Regions from separate parts of the Bacillus sp. Medicinal_06 genome, predicted to be linked through region 3. Evidence: riboswitches for the same ligand, from Rfam matches in the RefSeq annotation. Region 3 holds a riboswitch; each other region holds the start of a gene.
What was found. Region 3 has a riboswitch for thiamine pyrophosphate ahead of tenA (thiaminase II). Riboswitches for the same ligand answer to the same signal wherever they lie in the genome.

Region 1 (5,777 bases), on a different contig from region 3:
TTTCTCTAATACCTTTTCACGACTTTTCGCCTGCTTCGCTTTTCTAATTTTATTTTTTTGAATAAAACTCTCTAAATTTGCAATTTCCTTTTGCTGTCTTGTATAAGTTGCTTGTAATTGTTGTTTCTGAAGTTGGTAGCTTGATAAAAATCTTTCATAATTCCCCGCATAGCGCTTTATTGTTTGCCCTTCTAAATGATAAATAACATTTGTAATACAATTTAAAAATGATTCATCATGTGAAACGACAATATAAGCATTTTCATATGCTTGTAAATACGCCCTTAGCCAATCGATATGAACCGCATCTAAATAATTTGTTGGTTCATCTAGCAATAAAATGTGTGGCTTCTCTAAAAGAAGCTTCCCAAGTAATAATTTTGTTCGCTGGCCACCACTTAATTTTGAAACATCTTTTTTCATTCCTAAATCTAACAACCCTAAACCAGCTGCTATTTCTTCTATTTTTGTATGAACTTGATAAAAATCTGAACCTTCTAGTACATTTTGTAATTTTCCATATTGCGTTAATAGCTGCTCTAAGTCCGTTTCCTTGGCCATCTTTTCAGCAATATCCATCATTTCACGTTCAATCGTATACAGGTGAGAAAAAGCACTTTGTAAATATTCTTCAATTGTTGTTCCTTCTTGTAACTCAATATGCTGCTCTAAAAAACCGACCTTCACATGTGGAAACCATTCAATTGTTCCCCCATCAGGTAGAATCTCTCCTGCTAACAGACGAAGCAACGTTGATTTCCCAGCACCATTACTTCCTATAAGTCCAACATGCTCACCTTGCAATAATCGAAAACAAGCATTATATAAAATACTTTTATCTCCATACGTATGGGTAAGATTTTCTACTGTTAATACACTCATTTTTGCTCTCTCCTTTTCTTTACCACTAACAAGCCAAATAGAGAGAACAGCAAAATAAAGGTCTTATTTAATTGTGTATACATGAAAAATGGGTAAGGTGAACACACCTTACCCATTACAAATAATTATCGTAAAAAAGGATTAAGGCTCTTTATCTGCTGTCTTCAATTTGGCTTACACTTTAAAAATGGGCAGACTTCTCCCATATCAAGCTAAAACCATTTGAAGAACAGTTGATAAAGTCATCTTATCCTTTCACTCCTTTATAAATCATTATTGTCTTATAATAAGCATATACCATGCTCTTATATTTTATTCGTTATCGATCTTTTTGTTCCTCTTTTTCACTAAAGATTTCTTCATACATTTTCTCCATTGCATAAGGGCTAGTAAATTCTAAAGTTAACGATTTCCACATAAAAAAGCCTCTTAACAATCATTATACCAAAAATTGTTAAGAGGCTTTTATTACTTACGCATATAAGGAGCTAATATCTCTAAAATCTTCGCTTTGTCTTCTTTTAACTCAATGGATGTCAGCATATCCATTGTGCGAGGACGCGGTAAATTCACACGCACTTCACCAATAACCGTCGCTGGTCTTTGCGATAAGATAAATACACGATCAGATAATAGAATTGCTTCATCTAAGTCATGTGTTACCATCACGATTGTTTGCTTCTCTTGATGCCATGAATCTAAAAGCCAACGATGCACTTCCATTTTTGTAAATGCATCGAGTTTACCAAATGGTTCATCAAGTAACATAATCGGTTTTTCACACAAATAAGTACGGAGGAAACTAATGCGCTGACGCATACCACCAGATAATGCATCTGGATAATGATTAGCGTATTCAGCTAAACCAAATTGCTCCAATGCTTCCATACCTTCTGCCAATCGCTCTTTCTTTGCTTTCCCATCAATTTCTAGCGGGAGGACAATATTTTGAAGTGCTGAGCGCCATGGCAGTAGCAAATCTTGCTGCGGCATATAACTTACAATATCCTGTTTTTGAACAAGGGTATCGTTATAAATTACCTCACCACTAGTCGCCTCTTCAACACTTGCAATCAGATTTAACAGCGTGCTTTTCCCGCAACCACTTGGACCTACAAAAGAGACAAATTCCCCTTCTTGTATAGAAGCGCTAATCTTTTCTAATACATTTTTTCCATCAAATGCTTTCACAACATCGTTTATTTGTAATCCGTTCATTTTTCACTTGGAAGGAATTCATTTGTAAATGCATCTTTTACATCAATTTTCTTTTTAATAACTTTGTTATCATGTAAGAAATTCATGTAATTCGTCCAAATTTCTTCCTTCTGTACTCCCCACGCTTTCGCATCATCTTGATACTTCGTACTTAACCATTTTTGGCTCTCTTGAACTAACTCTTTATTAATATCTGGTACATTTTTAATTAAAATATCAGCCGCTTCTTTTGGTTCTTTAATTGCAAAATTATATCCCTCTGCCGTTGCATTCATGAATTTTTTCACAAAGTCTTTATCATTTTTCGTATATTTTTCACTTGTAATAATGACAGGGCTATAGAAATCTAATGCTGGATCTAAATCTTTTATCATGATTGTATTTAATTCTTTTCCTTGGCGTTTCGCTTCAATACCGTCCCAACCATAATAAATCCATTCAAAATCTGCATCTCTACCAATCGATTTAAAGAAGTCTGTTTGTCCAAGAACAATCTTTTCTACTTTACTAAAATCAGCTTGATGTTTATCCATAATGGTTTTTAACGTCGCTTCTTCTGCTGGTGCACCCCAACCGCCATAGCGCTTACCTTCAAAATCTTTTGGAGAAGTAATATTATCTTTTTTCAGCGATGCAAATGCAGATGTATTATGTTGAATAATTGCCCCAATCGAGACAACTGGAATTCCTTCAACACGAGCTGATGTTACATTTTCTTGATAACTTACACCGAAATCTGCTTTTCCTGATGCAATCATTTGCTCTGCTGATACGTTATCACCTGGCTGAATGATTTCTACATCTAACCCTTGCTTTTTATAGTAATCTTTCGTCTTTGCTACGTATAAACCAGTGTGGTTTGTATTCGGAAACCAATCTAACACAACTTTTACTTTCTTTTCTTTATCTGCACTCTCTTCTTTCTTCGCTGCATTACAACCAACCACGCCTACCGTTAGCAGCGCTGCTAGCATCACTTTTAAGCCTTTTTTCATTTTTTGTCGTCCTTTCTGTATATCCATGGTGCTGTTAGTCTTGCCATAAATTCTACGATAAAATACAAGAGTAATGTCACCATTACGATAATTGCTGCAATGCCAAATACACGAGCTGTTAAAAAGGATTTTGTTGCACGCGTAAGCATGACACCTAATCCTTCACTCGCACCAAGCCATTCCCCAATAATCGCTCCCATCACGCTATATGTAACGGCAATTTTCAGCCCAGAGAAAAAGTATGGGAGCACGGCTGGAAATTTTACCTTTTGATAGATTTGCCATTTGGTTGCACGCATTGTTTGTAATAACTTAAGCATGTTTTTATCTACTGTTTGAAAACCTTCTAAAATACTGAGAGCAATCGGAAAGAAACAAACAAGAATAACGACCATCACCTTTGGAAGCATTCCATATCCAAACCAAATAATAAATAAAGGTGCTAGCACGACAATTGGAATGGTTTGTGAGATAACCAGTAACGGGTTAATTAAAATGCGAAATAACGGAATAACATCCATAATAATTGCAATACTTGTTCCAAGTAAAATCGCAAAAAATAAGCCAATGATAACTTCTTGCAGTGTTTGCATTGTATTTGGTAACAATAAATCTTTCATTCCAATCAACTCTTGAACGATTGCAGAAGGTTTCGGTAAAATCCACGGTTCAATTCGAAATAATGAAACAGATCCTTCCCATATAGCAATGAGAAGGATAAGCCAAATCGTTGTAATTGTTATATTAGATCGTTTCTGGTTTTTCATATTCATCACGGTACTTCCAAACTTTCTCATCAATCGTTACACCAGTACTTGGACGATAATGAATTTTAATAGAAGTAATCACTTCTTCTGCTCCAGCATCGACACAAGCCTGTTGCGCACGCTTAATGACATCAAGAAGCACGTCTAATTCTCCTTCCAGCGTTGTTTCCATTGCACCTACTTCGTAACGAACACCAGATTGTTGCACGACTTCAATTGCCTTATCAACAACGGAATATACATCTTTGTTTTTCGCTTGTGGTACAACTGAAAATGAAATGGTAACTTGTTGTGACATACTAAAATCCCCCTTGCAAAATGTTGTATAAAAAAGAAAAGGCTTTCCTGCAAAATTCGCAGGAAAGCCTTGTATGCAAGTTATTATACAATAACATGTGCTTACATCACTTTAAGTAACTCCCTACGCTGGCATTATCCAGATCAGGTTGAGGGTCGATGCTTTCTTACATCCTCTCAGCCAATTGGCTCCCCGGTCTTAATTCGTTTTCATTGTAGCATGATTTATTTTTTCAAACAAACAAATCCACATTTTTTTATAATATGATACTGCTTACAATCTATTGGTCATATATTTTATCATAGCAAAAATACAAGTATATTAAGGGGGGTAAAAATGGGAATTCGTTTCATTCAAATCTCTTCTATTTATTTTGTCATCGGTGTTTGTATGGGATTATTCATGTCAATTTCATCTAATTTCAAATTGACCGCAGTTCATGTGCATGTTTTATTACTAGGATGGACTTCTATGATGATAGCTGGTATTTTATATTATATTTTTAAAGAAGCCGGCACCTCAAAACTTGGTAAATTACATTTTTGGCTCTTAAATATCGGACTACCGATTATGATGATTGCACTTGCCTTTGAAATTTACGGTTACCATGCAGCTATCCCTTTTGTTGCTGGTGGAAGTATTCTTGTTGTTCTTTCCATTATTATCTTTACTATTAATATTTTTGTGCATATAAAAGAAAACAATAGCATTCTTTAAAAGAAAAAAGCAGAAACGAATAAACTCGTTTCTGCTTTTTTCTTTTCCTCTCTTAATATCCTCATTTCACATTTTCTTAAAATAATTTTACTAAATATAATGAATGTTACTTTTTATGTGTTATATAATAAAAAAGGTTTATATAACAGCACTTCATTTGTTTAATTTAATAATTATCACTCAAATTAAATTATTCAAAAATATCTTACCATATGAATTTTGGAGGTATTTTATTATGTTTTGGCTACAATTTCTTACCTTACTAGTCTGCATTTTTATCGGTGCACGCCTTGGTGGAGTCGGCCTAGGAGTAATGGGTGGAGTTGGTATGGCAATCCTCGTTTTTGTCTTCCACTTACAACCTACCGCTCCTCCTATTGACGTTATGCTGATGATTTTAGCAGTCATTACTGCTGCCGGTGCATTGCAAGCTGCGGGCGGAATGGATTACCTTGTCCATCTTGCAGAAAAAGCACTTCGTAAAAATCCAAAGCGCATCACATTCTTCGCACCAATTGTAACTTATTTATTTACATTGTGTGCTGGAACTGGACACGTTGCCTATTCCGTACTTCCTGTTATCGCAGAGGTATCACGCGAATCAGGAATTAGACCGGAACGCCCGATGTCAATTGCCGTTATCGCTTCACAACAAGCAATTACAGCAAGTCCAATCTCTGCTGCAACTGTGGCTCTATTAGCAATGCTAGCTGATTATAAAATTACATTGCTAGATATTTTAAAAGTAAGTATTCCTTCTACTTTTATTGCTTGTATGTTAGCAGCTTTCGTTGCAAGCAAAATGGGCAAAGAGTTAAATAAAGATCCAGAATACTTAAAGCGTTTAAAAGAAGGTATGATTCCTAAACTTGAAGAAAAGAAAGAATTTATCGGTGCGAA
Region 2 (5,777 bases), on a different contig from region 3:
TTTATTCACGACCTGCTCCATATCGGGACTACAACTCTTTGACTGACATGATTTATTCAAGGAACACGCTGCACATTTCCCTTTTTTACTTCTCTTTACAAAATTGAATAATGTATATCCTGCATAACCAAAAATGACAGCTCCAATTACAATATTGACTATCATTATGATACATCCCCTTCTAGAATCCAAGCATGGATCCGACTTGGTATATAACGAGCGTTAATGCATAAGCAATGATAAGTGGATAAACAACAGAGAAAATCGTCCATTTTATAAACCCTGTTTCACGACGAATCACAGCTACTGTTGCTAAACATGGAACGTATAACAAAATGAAAAACATGAACGCATAGGCTGATAATGCAGTATAGTGCGCCCCCATTACATTTCCAAGCACATCTTCTTTCACTGCATAAATAATCGCCATTGTTGAAACAACAACTTCTTTTGCTAAAAATCCTGTTAAAAGCGATGCTGCCGCTTGCCATGTTCCAAAACCGAGCGGTGCTAAAATTGGTGCCACGAACCCACCAATCATCGCTAAGAAACTATCTCCCATATCTACACCAAATCCAGATGGACCAGCATAGTTGAGTAACCAAATGACAACAGACCCACCAAAAATAAATGTACCAGCTTTACGTACGAAACCTTTTCCTTTTTCCCATGTGCTCAGCCACAATGTTTTTGCTTGTGGCATACGATAAGGCGGAAGCTCAATCACAAAAATAGACTTTTCTTCTTTTAAAACAGTCATAGACATTACCTTTGTAACTAATAGCGCAAGTACAATCCCTGTAATGTATAAAGAGAACACGACAGTCGCTTGGCTATTCGGAAAAAAGACTCCCGCAAATAATGCATACACAGGTAACCGTGCTGAACAAGACATAAATGGTGTTACTAAAACAGTAAGCAGCCTCTCTTTCTCTTGTTCAATTGTTCTTGCTGCCATAATGCCTGGTACGTTACAACCAAAACCGATAATCATTGGAATAAACGCCTTCCCATTTAAACCGAAGAATTCCATAATCCGGTCCATAACAACTGCAATTCGTGCCATATATCCTGAGTCTTCTAGTAATGAAATAAAGAAAAAGAGTGCAAAAATTTGTGGGACGAATACTAATACAGCACCAACACCAGCAATAATCCCCTCTGTAACAAGCGCTTGAATAAAATCAGAGGCACCAATAGTTGTTAAGCCCGCTGTTACCCAATCGGTGAGTTGCCCACCGAAAAATTCATCAAGCATATCCGACAAAGGCGTCCCAATCCACGTAAACGTAACCTGAAAAATAAAAAACATAACTGCTAAAAAGATTGGAAGTCCCAAAACTTTATGTGTAATTAACTGGTCAACTCTTTCCGAAAAAGGAACCTTTCCTTCTTTTTCATGCTGAATGACATTTGTTTTGAACTTTTCAATATACGCTGCACGTGTATTATAAATATGCTGCTCTAATGTACCATCAAGTTCTTCTTCCAGATTAGAGCGAATTGCCACAAGTTCCTTATAAATCGGTAATCTACTCACTTCTTGTTCCACTACTTCATTATTGCTTAAAAATTGAATTGCAAGCCATCTTGGGTGTTCATAATTTTCCTTAGTTAAAAATCCCATAATCTCTGCAATTCCTACATCTATTTTTTCACCATATGAAAGAACGAACGGCTTTTTCTCTTTTTTATCACTCTCATGCAAAGTAGCAAGTAACTCTTCACAGCCTTTCCCGCTTCTCGCAACAACAGGAACGACCGTTACTCCTAATATTTCTGATAATCTTTTTACATCAATAACAATCCCGCGCTGCTTTGCAACATCGATCATATTTAACCCAATTGAAACTGGCTTACCAAATTCCAGCAGTTGCAATGTTAAATGCATATTGCGCTCAAATTGAGAAGAGTCAACAATATTCAGCATATGTTGAAATTCTTCTTTTAATAGAAAGTTTGTAACGACACCTTCATCACGCGAGACAGGATTTAAATCATATACACCTGGTAAATCAATTAATGTCCCTTGCTTATTCTTTAACTTACCAATCTTTTTTTCTACCGTTACCCCGCTCCAGTTTCCCACGTATTCATAGGAACCAGTTAACGCATTAAATAATGATGTTTTTCCTGTGTTCGGATTCCCTAGCAATGCAACCTTATTCACGCTAATTCCACCTTTATCATTTTCGCGTCACAATGACGAATACTAATTAATTGCCCACGGCATTCTAGTGTACATGGTCCCTTGAACATCGCTTTTTGTTTTACACGAAGTTCACTTCCTTCAGAAAGACCAAAAGCAGCTAATCTCCGCTTTAACAACTTATCTAACGCCTGTATATTTTTCACTAGTGCCTTTTCACCTATTTTGATGTCAACTAGACTCATAATCCCCCTCCTCAAAAGAGAATGATAATTATTTTCAGATAAATTATATCATATTGCATGAATCACTCACTATAGCATTCCCCTACCTATTTGTTAACATTTTTGAACAATTCTATTTTCATACTTTTTCCGTTATATAAATACCCATTTGCCATTCTCATCCATTTCAATTACAATGAATCTAACAATCAAAGAATCTCGTTATCACAGGGGGAGCCTCGTTGCTGAGAGGGAATATAATATTCCGACCCTTAGAACCTGTTAGTTAATGCTAACGTAGGAATTGTGCAAACGTCGAAATACATCTACCCCATCATTTTTTATTTACGTATTTCATATCTCCCTATGATACATTATTCTTTTTTTGTGCAACTTGGATTTAGGGGGAATGACAATATGCGTAACACCAATTTACAAGCGATGATTGAATCTGCAATCCTGGCAGCCTTTGCCTTGATCATCGACATTTTACCACTATCAATTAAACTTCCAACAGGCGGTTCTGTTTCATTTGCTATGATTCCTATTTTTATTATCGCTTACCGCTGGGGATTCAAAACGGCTTTCTTAGGAGGCTTGATTTGGGGACTGCTGCAAATTGTAGTCGGAGATGCTTATATTTTAACGCCAGTGCAAGCATTCATTGAGTACTTCGTTGCCTTTGCTTTTGTCGGCTTTGCCGGTTTATTCTATCGTCCCATTCAAAAAGCACTTGGAACATCCAGTCCTAGTAATGAACCATCTAGTCTAGGTAGTCGCAAAGATAAATCTTCACCAAAAAACAATCAGGGGAAAAAAGTGGTCGCTTATATTATCCTTGCTACATTTGTTGGTAGCTTTGCACGTTATTTCTGTCACTTTATTGCCGGTGTTATCTTCTTTGGAAAATACGCACCGCCAGGACAGTCAGCTGTTCTTTATTCATTGATTGTTAACGGTAGTACGATGCTTGCTTCTTTCGCTTTATGTACAGTATTATTACTCCTTCTATTTACAACAGCGCCACGCTTATTCAAAAGTGCAGGTGTATATAATATAAACACAAAAAAGAAGAGTGCTTAAATGGCGCTCTTCTTTTTAATTTAGTGAGTTATATCAATGCTCTATTTCACATTCTCTCATTCTAAATAGCTAAAGACAAAAATACTGTAATCTCATTTTGAATCAGTAGCAATTAATTTTGCCTCAATAATATATCGATCCGGGGCATCGCCTATGTAATCAAATGGATAACAAGTCGTCAATGTTAATGTTGGTGCTTCTTTCTTTACAATAACTGTGCGATCATCAGCATCTGTAATCCATATTTTTTGAATTTCATACGAGTAAATTTTATTATCATATTCCACGATAAGATGATTTTTTTCTTTCAGCTCTCCTAATTCTGTAAATACAGTATCACGATGTCCACTTAATACAGTATGTCCTCCTTGGGGTGGTACTGTTGTCATATCACTAACAAACATACCTACACCTTTTTTCAATGTAGTATTATTCGTCCCCCAGTATACCGAAAATTTCTTTTTGATTTTCGGTATACTTAATATAGCTACTTTCTCTCCTTCTTTGTGTTGGATTTGAGAAGAGGGTACTTGAGAATTTGCATTTGTTTCAGTAGCAGTGTCTTTTGATGTTATCCTTTCAAACTGCTTGACCTCTTCTATCGTTAAATCTTGCGCCGAACTTTTTCCTTTGTACCATTCAAAAGAGTAATAAGCACCAACAAGAATACCAATTATCATGAAGGCAACTCCAATACGATTTAGAAATGTCACCTTTAATCCCTCCATTCCTCATTATTATTTCTCTCCTTATATACCCTTTTTAACACCACTTCTCATGTATTTATAAGATATATCCGAGATGCAAAGATAATTTACAAAGCAAAAAAGCTGCCAAAAGTAGCTATTCAACTACTTTCGGCAGCCTCTTATTCAAAATATTTAAAGCATAACGCCATTATCTTTAAATACATACCAAGTACCATTAATCAAGTGTTTGCCTGTTGCCATTGCACCATCAGATTTTAAATAATACCATTTTCCACTCTCTTGTAGCCACCCTGTTTTCATCGTGCCATTCGAATTCATATAATACCAACCTGTATCAGTTCTTACCCATCCAGTTCTCATTAATCCACGATGGATGTAATACCACTTATTTCCTTCTTTTAACCAACCAGTTTTAAATGCTCCATCTTGGTTTGTATATAACCAGCGATCTTCATCCTGTATCCAACCAGTTTGCATAATACCATCTTGACCTAAGTAATAATCTCTTCCATTTACTCTAACATAATCGTTTTGCACCATCATTCCATCTATACAGTAATACCATTTTCCGTTATAACTTAACCAGCCTTCATGAGCTTTTCCATCTTTATCAAAGTAATACCATGCATCTCCAGTTTTTACCCATCCCATTTTTTGTATAGCTTGTTCTTCTTTCGGGATAGCCTGATTCACATTTTCACTTGTTTCTCCATAAGAAACGGCAGGTACTAAAAACATTACAGACATTAAAACTAGCAAAATAATTTTTTTCATTTTTCCCAGTCTCCCAAATAATAATTTATTTTGGTTTCTACCTCTATAACCAAATTATATTACGAATTATAAAAACAAACAACATTTTTGTAATATAAATGTAATAATTTTATCTTTTTTGTTACTTTAGATATTTTATCGTTACTATTTTCCTATTATATTCTTAAAATAATATATATATCCGTTTTGATTTTTCGACATATAAGTTACGGTTATGAAAATAAAAGAAGGTCTTCACTCCTTTTCTCCTTCTGTTTTCACATGGCATGGGGCTAAAAAAAGGAACCGATCGCTTCTACCTATGAGCGGATTCTCTCTTCCCCCTAAAAGGAATGGTTTTATTTCGGTTTTTCAATCCGTATTTATATAGATGTTTATCTTCACTAAAAAAGCATTGTAGATTCCCTCTACAATGCTTTTTCTGTGTCTCAGTATTTAATTGTTACTTTCACGTGAATGTAAAGTAAAAGGATCTGGAGTAATAACTAATTGTCTCGGCTCAGTTTTCTTTAAGTGATTAGTGACGTTACACTTACTATGTTGAAAGGACCATGCTTTAATAGGATTTGTAAAGATGATTCTTTGCTCTTTATTAGGGGTCTCTTCTTCAAAATTACAACTTTCGCTCCATTTACACCATTTCATTGTAAATTGTGAAGAAGAATGATCTTCTTTTCGATCAAATAAGTGCGAAAGGCTCATCTCTTCATCTAGTATCATAGTGTTACTAGCCGATAATAAAGCAATGGTCATCCAACGTTTCTCCATTCCCTCCTACTCCTTTTCACATATAATGCCTAAAGCGTATTTTACCTAAAATGTGCTTGCCTTTTACCT
Region 3 (5,777 bases):
ACTCGTTAGCGCATGGAAAGAAATAAAGCAAAAAGCAACGAAAGCTAACGTACGTATTCGTTATAGTGGTGCAACTGCAGCTGCGCTCCCTACATTAGATATTGGACAATTTAGTTTAGCAGGGTGCCAAATTGAAAGTATAGAAGGTATTTTAAATGGAACAACAAATTATATTCTTACAAAGATGTACGAAAAAGATGTAACATTTGAGGAAGCACTGCATCAAGCGCAGCAAAAAGGAATCGCTGAAACAAACCCATCATTAGACGTAAGTGGAATGGACAGTGCCTGTAAACTATTATTGTTAGCGAACAGTTTATTTCAGTCAGAATACTCTCTTGATTACGTAAATGTAAATGGGATAGAGGGTATTACGAAACAAGATATAGAGAAAGCAAAAGCACAAGGTAAATCTCTAAAACTAATTGGAGCGGCATATAGAGACCATTCAGGGAACCCTAAACTTGAAGTATGTCCGCGTGAAATAGGGAAAGAGCATCCTTTAGCTCATGTAAATGGAACGGAAAAAGGAATCACTTTTCATACTGATACGATGGGAAGAGTTACTTCAATCGGGGGAGCCTCGAACCCAAGAGCAGCAGCAGCGGCAGCTCTGAAAGATTTAATTAATTTGTATCGGAAAGATGTGTGATGAAAAATTCTGGTTGTAGATCAAATAAAGAAATTTGACAAATAAATATTTTTGTGTTATGATTATAAATTTAGTGTTTGATTAAATATCCTTAACGTGATACATTTTAGTAAGTGAAATACCTTCACTAATTTATGTATCGAGGGAGACGTGTAATATGAAAATAGAAAACGGTTTAGCGGTGTTAAAATTAAAAATTCAAGAATTCGAATTAAATCCCACGTTACTTTGGGATGAAAAAGAAGCTATATTAATCGATACTGGTATGCCAGGCCAATTAGAAGGGATTCGTGATGCAATGATTGGTATTGGTGTCCCTTTTGAACAATTACAAGCAGTTATTTTAACCCATCAAGATATAGACCATATTGGAAGTCTTCCTGAAATACAGCAGAAGGCAGGCCATTCTATTGAAGTATACGCACATGAATTAGACAAGCCATATATTGAAGGACAAGTGCATTTAATGAAAACGGATCCAAGTAAAATGAGTAAAGACAAATGGGATGCACTTCCAGAAGTTATGCAATTTCTATATGAAAATCCTCCGACGGCAAAAGTAAATCGGACATTAGAAGACGGAGAAAGACTACCATTTTTCGGAGGCATTGAAGTGATTCATACACCAGGGCATACTCCGGGACATATTAGTTTATATAGTGAAAAATATAAAACATTAATTGCGGGCGACGCGATAGTATGCGTTGGTGGAAACTTAAAAGGACCTGTTCCGCATACAACGCCAGACATGGATACAGCTACAAAATCGCTTAGAAGATTTTTAGAATTTGATATTGAGACGGTGATTTGTTATCACGGTGGTGTTTGTAATTTGAATGTGAAGGAGCAAATAGCGAGATTAGTAGAAGAGGATTGCTAACATTTTCGTGCCTATATGTTAGCGATATTGAATTTACAAATAATATTTGATAGTATTCTAGAATATGTTATGATTAATATCAAAGTTAAATAGTTATATATATTTATCCACTAGGGGGGCCTTTTAAAGGCTGAGATCAAAAAATATCTTTGAAACCCTTAGGACCTGATCTGGGTAATACCAGCGTAGGGAAGTGGAAGTGACAGAATATGATATTTTTTTAAATATTGATAATGTCCAGTCCGCTTTCTTTACGTGTGTGTAAAGAAAGCTTTTTTATTTTGCGCACCTACTTGAAGTGAGTCTCAGTAATCTAGTAGCTAACGAGCAATTCGTTAAGAAACTTGTTTCATTTTTTTATTATTAAAACGTTTATTGGAGGGTCTATCATGTTATTTTCACAGTTATTACGTAAAGAAGTTAATCCGATTTGGGAAGCAAGTTTTAATCATCCATTTGTGACAAAACTAGGGAACGGAACATTAGATTTAGCTAGTTTTCGCTATTACGTTCTGCAAGATTCATATTATTTAAGTCATTTTGCAAGAGTCCAATCGTTAGGAGCAGCAAAAGCGATTGAATTAGAAACGACAGCTCGTATGGCGCACCATGCACAAAATACATACCAAGCTGAATTATCGCTGCATGAGAATTTTGCGAAAAAATTAGGAATTACGGAAAAAGAAAAAGAATCGTTCATTCCTGCACCGACGGCTTATGCGTATACATCACATATGTATCGCGCTGCATACGAGGGACATATTGGGGATGTTATCGCAGCGATTTTGCCGTGCTATTGGCTTTATTATGAAATTGGTGAGCGACTTAAGGAATGTAAACCGGAAGAACCCATTTACCAAGAGTGGATTTCTGCATATGGTTCTGACTGGTTCCGTACTTTAGTAGAAGAGCAAATTGCCAGATTAGATGCCATTGCAGAAACAGTAACAGAAACTGATCGTAAGCGCATGAAACAGCATTTTGTCATTAGTAGTCAATATGAATATTCATTTTGGGAGATGGCTTACACATTAGAAAAATGGCCAGTAGAAAAACAAGTAGAAGATATAAGTTTATAAGAAACAAATATGTCTCTTATCACGCGTGTAAAAAGTATAGAAAATGACTAACTTAGTTTAGTCATTTTTTTGTACGAAAATAATATTTCTATTTCTCTGTTTTTAGAAGAATCAACTTCACTAATTAGATGCTCATATATTATTAAAAAATTACATAATAAAAAGGAGGAAGAAGGTAGTTTTTATTGAAGTTTGTTTATAATATCACATTCTTTGTTAGAGGGCGTAAAGAAATTTATTAATCTCTTTGATGTTTTTTATTTTCCTTACAATGCTTGGAATGTTGTATTAAAAGAATTTAACTTTGAAAGGAGTCAATAAATATGAAAACGAGAAAACGAATAACGAATAAGATTTTACTCGTTAGTACAATTTGTGCAATAAGCATTCCCTCAGTTTCATACGCAGCAGAATCCATTCAACCTAAAAATTTTGCAATTTCTCCAAGTCTGTATGAGAGGGGAAATACAGATGCATTGAAAATAAGTTTTTATCCTTATACATATAATAATCCATTCAACCATCAATTTACCTCAACATCCAAAGAAACAAACACAAATATAAAAGAAATAAACAATGCTGATGATGAAAATCCTGTTATATCTACTACTCTTACATTTATCCGTTATATGCATACTGAAAATTATAAATCTGCATTTGATTTAACTTCTCGACCTTTACAGAAGATAATATCTGAAAAGTGGCTGGAGAGTTATTGGAAGGAACTTCCCCTGCAGTTACAAGCAGGTTCTTTTATTGGAATTGGAGAGGTAAAGCAAAAAGAGACGAATTCCGTTCATACAAACATTGAAATTGGATTAGTATTTGAAAAATTCACTGTACCTTTCATGTTTAGATTAGATCCATCTGGAAAAATAGACGATTTCCAGCTTAGTATGTCATCCGACTCTGTTGCACAGCGCCCGGCATATAGTAATCCTGATTCGTTTACTGAAGAAGAAGTAGTAGTCGGAAGTGGCGCGTTCCCATTACCAGGAGCACTGTCTGTTCCAAAGGGAGAGGGGCCTTTCCCAGCGGTTATTCTTGTGCAAGGATCTGGAGCAAGCGATCGAGATGAAACTGCGTTTGCTTTAAAACCGTTTCGCGATTTAGCTGAAGGTCTTGCTTCGAAAGGAATTGCTGTTCTTCGCTATAATAAACGAACATATGAACATGGATTGAAAACACAATTTAGTCCGTTTTATACAGTTGATAAAGAAACAACAGATGATGCACTTTTTGCGACTCGTTTTCTTCAAAATAATCCTATGATAGACAAGAATCAAATTTATGTTCTCGGCCATAGTCAAGGCGGAATGATGGTTCCGAAAATGATCGAAAAAGACCAAAATCAAAATATTGCTGGGGCAATTGTGATGGGAGGACCAGCTCGTACATTCCAGGATGTTGTTTTAGATCAATTTGATTACTTGTATTCTATCGGCAGAATGACAGCTGAGGAATATAAATTTTATAAAGCGCAATATGAATTATTAAATGACCCTAATTTTTCTGGAAAAAACCCTCCAAAAGATTTTTATTTAGGAGCGCCTGTATTTTGGGATTCTATCCGTAAAATTAAGGCGGCAGAAATGTCTAAAGAACAAAAGACACCGCTTCTTATTATTCAAGGAGAAAGAGACTATCAAGTTCAATCAAAAATCGAAATTCCTCTTTGGAAAGAACAATTAAAAGAGCGAGATAATGTAGATTATCGACTTTATCCAAAGTTAAATCACTTCTTTACAGAAGGAGATGGGGAATTAAGTAAACCGGATGAATATTATAGTCCAGCCAATATTCCTGAGTATGTTATAAATGATATTGCTACGTGGGTGCAAGGAAGAGCGAAATAAAAATAAGGACAGTATATTTATAAGAGCTCATTTCGTTTACAAAAAACACGGGCACCCAGTCTGTGTTTTTTGTAATTATATGAAAAATTTCAGAGGAGTGTCTATCTATGACAAATACAAATGAACAGAAAAGTATAGAAGCAATGTTAAAGATTGCAGAAAAGAATGGTTTACAATTAAATAAAGAAAGCGCTGAATTAAATGAATCAGGAATGGACTTTCAAGTTGTATTTGCTACTGATGAAAAGGGTGTTTCATGGGTTCTCCGGAAACCAAGAAGACCAGATGTAATTGAAAGAGGGGCATTAGAAGGGAAAATACTTGAGCTTGTTCAAAAATATGTACCTGTTGCAGTACCAAATTGGAAAATCAACACACCAGAATTAATTGCTTATCCATTAGTAAAGGGTAACCCTGCAGCAGTGATTGATTTAGAAATACAAAATTATGTGTGGCATATTCAAAATGATCCACCATCTATGACATTTATCCGATCTTTAGCAGAGTCACTTGTCGCCTTGCATTCGATTGATTATAATGAGGCTACTAAAAAGGGAATTGAAGTTCTTCAACCTGCTGAAGCAAAGCAATTGTTAATAGATAGAATGCATCAAATAAAATCAAAACTTGGTGTTTCAGATGAACTATGGGAGCGTTGGCAAACATGGCTTGCAGATGAATCGTATTGGCCAAAGCACTCTTCATTTGTTCATGGTGACTTACATCCGCCGCATATTTTAGTTGATAAAAATGACAAAGTAACAGGACTTTTGGATTGGACAGAAGCGAAAGTGACAGATCCAGCTACTGATTTCACTCTTTATCTTACAATCTTTGGACAGGAGAATTTGAAAGTACTATTAAACGAATATGAAAAAGCAGGAGGGAAAGTTTGGCCGAGAATGCTTGAACATATTATTGAACTTGGCGCTGCTTATCCAGTTATGATTGGATTATTTGCACTACAGACAAAGAAAGAAGCACATATGGAAATGGCACGTGGAGCTTTAGGGATAGGTGAAAAATAGTAAATTATATTGTGTGAAGTAGCTGCGTTGTGAGGGAAAGTATAATCATATTAAATATACAGCAAGATAATTTCAAAATCCCGCTAATTTACAAATAGCGGGATTTGTCATTTCTTTATACAAATCTAGATCTCTATTGTCAATTATAGCTTTGTTTTTTTGTTTACTTTTGGGTACTAGTAGGATTAAGATGATTTTTAGGAATGTTATTTATAATTTGGTGGAAGTGAGGAATATGCTAAAAACAACAAAATTTGCTTTGTTATATAGAAGAAAGGTAGA
Region 4 (5,777 bases), on a different contig from region 3:
CGTCATCATTCGTTTACTAAAGTATCCTAAACCCGCTTGTGCACCAAGCCACTCGCCAATCGCTGCTCCAATTACACTAAGCGGAACAGCTATTTTTAAAGCAGAGAAAAAGTACGGAAGTGCAGATGGCAATTTTAACTTTAGAAAAATATCTTTTTTCGTTGCACCATATGTAACTAAAAGCTCCTCCCATTCCTTTTTCGTACTGCGTAACCCATCATACGTATTTACGGCAATTGGGAAAAATGTAATCAAAACGGTCACAACTACTTTGCTCCAAATTGAATATCCAAACCATAAAACAAACAATGGTGCTAGCGCTGTAATTGGAATCGTTTGTGATGCAACTAGTAACGGATAAAATGCTCTTTCTATCCATGTGCTAGCATTCATTAACATCGCGAGCCCCACACCAAGTACAATGGAAATAACAACTCCTATCAAAACCACGTATAACGTTGCCGGCAAATGAACTGTAAGCAATATATCTTGCAACGCCCACATTTTCGCTAGAATTGCAGTAGGAGATGGCAATATGTACATCTCGTCAACAATTCTAGCTCCCACCTCCCAAGCTATGAGCAGTATGCTACTTAAAATCAGTGCAGGTAATAACTCTGTCACACGCTTCATACGAGCACCTGCCTTTGCAGCATACTAAGTAATTCATCTTTTAAAGCTAATATCTCAGGTTTATGCAAATCTTTTCTTGAGCGATCTATTCCAAGTGGTACAATACGCTCCGTCAAAGTGGTAATAGGCTGCTCGGTCACAACTAAAATTCGATTGGAAAGAAAAAGCGCTTCCTCCACATCATGTGTGATAAATAAAATTGTTTTTTGCCACTGTTTCCATTGTTCAAACAACCATTCTTGCAACGTTGCTTTCGTTAAAGCATCTAATGCGCTAAAAGGTTCATCTAACAACAAAACGTCCCCGCCTGTTAATAAGGTTCGAATAAAGGATACTCGTTGCCGCATACCACCTGATAAATCTTTCGGATATTTGTTCTCGTATCCTTGTAAACCAAATTGTTCTAACAGCTCTTTTGCTTTTACATGTGCTTCTTTTTTCTTTATCCCCTGGCACTCTAACGGCAATGCTGCATTTTCAATAATCGTTCTCCACGGCAGAAGCATATCTTTTTGTGGCATATACCCTACAGGATGACTCGTTGTTTCTGTCAGTTGAATATTTCCAGCCGTAGGTTCTTCTAATCCTGTAATTAAACGAAACAATGTACTTTTGCCACAGCCACTCGGCCCAATAATGCTAACAAACTCTTTTTCTTGCACGGAAGCATCTAGACCGTTTATGATTGGCTTTTCATCATAATGAAAGGAAACATTATGAAATTGTAGTATGCTCTTGCTCCTCAAAACCCCACATCTCCTTACGATACGCCATATCCCAGAATAAATACTCAAATCGGCTAGAATATAAGAAAATCTCTTCTAATCTAGCTAGCTCTTGTTCAGATTTCCCTTCAGCTAGTTCATTTAATAAATCCATTAGCCAAATGCAAAGACTTCCATACTCTTCTGAGCTATATCCTTGAATCCACTCTCCGAAGAACTCATGATCCCTCGCTCCTGGAATATCATTTAAACGCTTTCCAATTTCCCAATAACTCCACATACATGGAAGAAGAGCCGCAATTAACTCTGCAAGCGTGCCATTTTGAGATACTGACATCATATAGTTTGTATACGCTAAATTTTTAGCAGATGGCTTTGCTTCCTCCATCTCTTGTATAGAAATACCAAGACGTTTTGCATACTGTTTATGAATCGTCATTTCTCCATTTAAAATACCATCTATTTGTTCTGCAAATTTCCCCATCACATATGGATTCGTTGCCTTTACAACTCCAATTGCATAAACCTTCGCATAGTCTAGCAAATATAAATAATCTTGTACGATGTAATATTGGAATTTGTCTTTTTCTAACGTGCCATCCCCCATTCCAGTTACAAATGGATGGTTATGACTTTTCTCCCAAACAGGCTGCACAGTTTCAAATAACCTCTCACAAAATTTCATTTATATTTCCCCTTCCTTTATATCTATTTATTAAAATAAAAAACCACTTCTATATAAGAAGTGGTTCAGCAAATAAAAATACATTTATTCGTTGCTCCACTTCCCTTCGCTAGTATTACCTAGATCAGGTCCGTAAGGGTTAAGGATTATTCCTCTCTCAGCATGCAAAGCACCCCTAGTGGTTTTCACTATTAAATTGGCAAATAAAAAAGCCCCGTTTCTTTACGCAAAGAAACGGGGACCTAATGTTCATGTCCGAATTGCTTCCCTACGCTAGCATAATCTAGATCAGGTAGTAAAAGGATAAAAGACTTTCGGTCTTACTCTCAGCTGGCAACACCAGCTCTCCTAGCACAATATGAAATTACCATAGTCAGTATAACATTGTCATGTGTTATCAGCAACTGTTTTAAATTAGCATGGCACTTAAAAAGGATCTGGTCGCTTCTATGCATAGGCGGATTCTCTTCCCCACCTAAAAACGTTCTTCTTCCATTTTTTCAATTTGTATTTCTATATTTATTCTGAAAATACTATATAACTCCATTTTGATTTTTCGACATATGAGCTACGGCTATGAAAGCAAAAACAATTCTCCATTTATCCCCACTTTTTGTTTTCACACGGCATGGGGCAGAAAAAGGCCCTGACCGCTTCTATCCATGGACGGATCCTCTCTCCCACTCAAAAAGAAAGGTTTTATGTCGATTTTTTAACTGATATTTATATAATTATCTTTTATCCAAACTCTAATGATTGTTTATCTGTTATTCTTGTAATATATTTCGATTCCATTAAAAAGTCGTTATTTTTTTCACATATCATATTACAGTTATGTGAACAATGCACAAAATATTATATCTTTATACTATAATAAAAAATATATTAATACATCGATGGGGGGCTAATATTAGATGAAACAGAAAGCTACAGCTTTAACGGCAACTACTGTCGCAGTCACATCTCTACTTCCATCCATAAATCAAGTAGACACACGTACTGCAGCAGCCCAAGAATTGCCTACACAAAACATTCAACATATAAAACCAGGCCCAGAAATATTATATTTGAATAATAGGATAAATACAAGAGATAAAACTAACTCCTTAAAAAAAACAAATATTGCGTTTACTAAATATACTGAACGGAACAATAGTTATATCGTAAATGCCAATGTGTTAAATATTCGTTCTAAACCAAATATCAAATCCTCTATTATTGATAGATTATCCAATGGTAAATTCATCTCCGTCCAAGAAACAAAAGGGGATTGGTATAAAGTCTCACATAATGGGCAACAAGGATATGTAAAAAAAGAATTTGTATCTCATACATCAGAAGCATTAGTAAAAGGGGTTACAATACAAAATGAATCTTCCTTTTACGTTGCTACACCTACCTTAAAAGTCCGCCGTGGAGCTGGAACAGATACTGCTGTAATTGGGGCTTTACAAAACGGAACACAAGTCACTGTTATAGAAACAGTTGGTACCTGGTACAAAGTTCGCTTCGGAACATCTTACGGATTTGTAGCAAAGCATTATATTATTCAAAAACAACCACAAACGAGACAAGCCGCTCCTTCTATTCCTGCTGTTTTTAAATTCCCTACTCAAGGAACGATTAGTTCTACATTTGATATGCGCTGGGAACAAATGCATTATGGTATAGATATTTCCGCACCAGGTAATGTTTCAATTCATGCAGCTGCTGCAGGTAAAGTTATAAAGTCTTATTACTCTGCTAGCTATGGAAATGTCGTATTTGTAGCACATCATATTCGAGGTAAACTATATACAACCGTTTACGCTCATATGAAAGACCGTTCAGTACAAGTTGGTGATCAAGTTCAAACCGGGCAATTATTAGGATATATGGGAAATACAGGTCATTCATTTGGACAACATCTCCATTTTGAATTACATAATGGTGAATGGAATTTTGAAAAGACAAACGCAGTAAATCCACTGCCTTATTTGGTTCGGTAATATTATATGTCACGTAATATACCATTAATAATTGAGTATATAGCTTTTCTCGGTTTAATCTGTTGCTTAGTCATTTACAATACGAACCTTGTCTTTTTGGGTATCGTCATCTCATTTGTTGCTATTGAATCATTGATGGAAGCATTCAAAATTCGACTGAAGAAACAAATTTCTCATATATATACTGCATTTATTATTATAAGCGGCTTAATAACAAATATTATTTATAGTGGTTTTCATATGGCTGCTATATTCCCTGTATTTTTTATAGGGGTGCTAACCATCATTTCCCAATATATTTATATTCCTGAACACCGTAAGAACCAACAAGAAGCTTAGAACAGCCTTCTACATTTACGACGAAAAAAGGGGTCTCACTTAAAATGAGACCCCTTTTTTCATCTATACATTATATTGAAAAATTTCTTTTTATCCACACGCATATCGTTCATAAATAAAACTTAAATTATATTTCTTCTCTAAGCCCATTCGTTGTTCATCATCACACCAGTAAAATAAAATATCATGAATCGTTGCATAACGCTTATTCTTTAGAAATTGCTTAATAAATGACGGTAAACAATCGTGTAATTGTATAAATATATAATTCCGCAGGATTTCTTCTTTATGTTCAATTCCTTTACAAACATACATCAACTCTTCACAATAATATGCATGTTGCGGAACTTGAATCATTTCAAAAAATGGTACATATGATAATAGTTTTCCAATGAAGTGCTCGTATCGATTCATAAACTCAAATGACATATGCTCCATCATTTCCTTCATTACATAAAGATAATCATCCACATGAGTAGTTTTTAGCGGATTAAGGCGGTCAGAAATTTGAGCGATTACAGCCCTTTGACATGCAACAACAGAACGACTCGGTCCATAATATGTTAAAAAATCCGTACACTTACGATATTTTTTTAATAAGTCATATATGTATAAGTCATAAACGTATGTATTACAGTATATTGCTAAATTCATCATCTCTTGATCCAATTCTTCTTTGGACAATCGTTTTGCCTGTTTGCAAATATAAAAAAATGTAAGTTCCATTACTTCCTTATGAGATAATAGCTTTTCACATTTTTCAATACATTCCTCATTAAATTTAATTCTTTCCCATATCATTACATCTCTATTTTCCGATTTCCCGATGCGATATTTTACAATTAAGTAGTTCCAAGCCACAACTTGGGTTAAAACATCCCACGTTTCATATTCCATAGATGTATGTACAAATTCATCTAATTTATGGTTCACCATAAATGTATAAGCTTCCTTATACCAACCGATGTCCTGACATAAACGAACAATACGAACTAAAGTTGGTATTTCATCTTTATGAAACTGTGGCAACTCCTTCACTTTATTCATTCCATATAAAATAAACGGAGCCAAGTTTTCCTGTTTATAAAATTCTTTTTCTTTCCAAGCTAAAATTGTCCGTTCTTTTCCTTCGCCTTTTGGATGATTTGGTACAAGTAAGGAAAATAAATCTGCAAAATTAGTTGGTTCCACATAAGCCTCTGTAACCAAATTCCAATTTGGATTACTCTGTACCTCCCTCATATTATTTCCCCTCCGTTTCTATTTATATAAAATCTTTGATAGTTTAGTAGATAATCATAATATTATAAATATTATTATATTCAAAATTCCTTATGAAGCTTTTATTTATTATTATATCATTTTTTAACATAACAAAAATTAGTAATGGAAATTGTTAAATAAAAT

Region 1: linked by a shared signal. The riboswitch ahead of AC1M36_RS21325 (MTH1187 family thiamine-binding protein) and the one ahead of tenA (thiaminase II) in region 3 are both predicted to bind thiamine pyrophosphate.
Region 2: linked by a shared signal. The riboswitch ahead of thiT (energy-coupled thiamine transporter ThiT) and the one ahead of tenA (thiaminase II) in region 3 are both predicted to bind thiamine pyrophosphate.
Region 4: linked by a shared signal. The riboswitch ahead of tenA (thiaminase II) and the one ahead of tenA (thiaminase II) in region 3 are both predicted to bind thiamine pyrophosphate.

The regions. Positions count from the first base shown of each region.
Region 1 covers NZ_JBWYHD010000010.1:15,264-21,040, forward strand. The annotation lists gene AC1M36_RS21305 (ABC-F family ATP-binding cassette domain-containing protein) at 1-882, opposite strand, end outside; gene AC1M36_RS21310 (ABC transporter ATP-binding protein) at 1,351-2,100, opposite strand; gene AC1M36_RS21315 (ABC transporter substrate-binding protein) at 2,097-3,095, opposite strand; gene AC1M36_RS21320 (ABC transporter permease) at 3,092-3,868, opposite strand; gene AC1M36_RS21325 (MTH1187 family thiamine-binding protein) at 3,840-4,160, opposite strand; TPP riboswitch at 4,264-4,365, opposite strand; gene AC1M36_RS21330 (cytochrome-c oxidase) at 4,497-4,877, shown strand; gene AC1M36_RS21335 (anaerobic C4-dicarboxylate transporter) at 5,113-5,777, shown strand, end outside.
Region 2 covers NZ_JBWYHD010000002.1:55,733-61,509, reverse strand. The annotation lists gene AC1M36_RS03940 (FeoB-associated Cys-rich membrane protein) at 1-165, opposite strand, end outside; gene feoB (ferrous iron transport protein B) at 182-2,170, opposite strand; gene AC1M36_RS03930 (FeoA family protein) at 2,167-2,394, opposite strand; TPP riboswitch at 2,594-2,695, shown strand; gene thiT (energy-coupled thiamine transporter ThiT) at 2,791-3,456, shown strand; gene AC1M36_RS03920 (class D sortase) at 3,549-4,169, opposite strand; gene AC1M36_RS03915 (PspC-like choline-binding domain-containing protein) at 4,338-4,940, opposite strand; gene AC1M36_RS03910 (hypothetical protein) at 5,376-5,708, opposite strand.
Region 3 covers NZ_JBWYHD010000001.1:25,059-30,835, reverse strand. The annotation lists gene AC1M36_RS00155 (homoserine dehydrogenase) at 1-652, shown strand, start outside; gene AC1M36_RS00150 (MBL fold metallo-hydrolase) at 810-1,532, shown strand; TPP riboswitch at 1,635-1,741, shown strand; gene tenA (thiaminase II) at 1,922-2,611, shown strand; gene AC1M36_RS00140 (alpha/beta hydrolase) at 2,935-4,467, shown strand; gene AC1M36_RS00135 (macrolide 2'-phosphotransferase) at 4,575-5,495, shown strand.
Region 4 covers NZ_JBWYHD010000004.1:1,378-7,154, reverse strand. The annotation lists gene AC1M36_RS10305 (ABC transporter permease) at 1-633, opposite strand, end outside; gene AC1M36_RS10300 (ABC transporter ATP-binding protein) at 630-1,379, opposite strand; gene tenA (thiaminase II) at 1,348-2,043, opposite strand; TPP riboswitch at 2,128-2,230, opposite strand; TPP riboswitch at 2,292-2,403, opposite strand; gene AC1M36_RS10290 (SH3 domain-containing protein) at 2,958-4,031, shown strand; gene AC1M36_RS10285 (hypothetical protein) at 4,038-4,370, shown strand; gene AC1M36_RS10280 (DUF3965 domain-containing protein) at 4,461-5,612, opposite strand.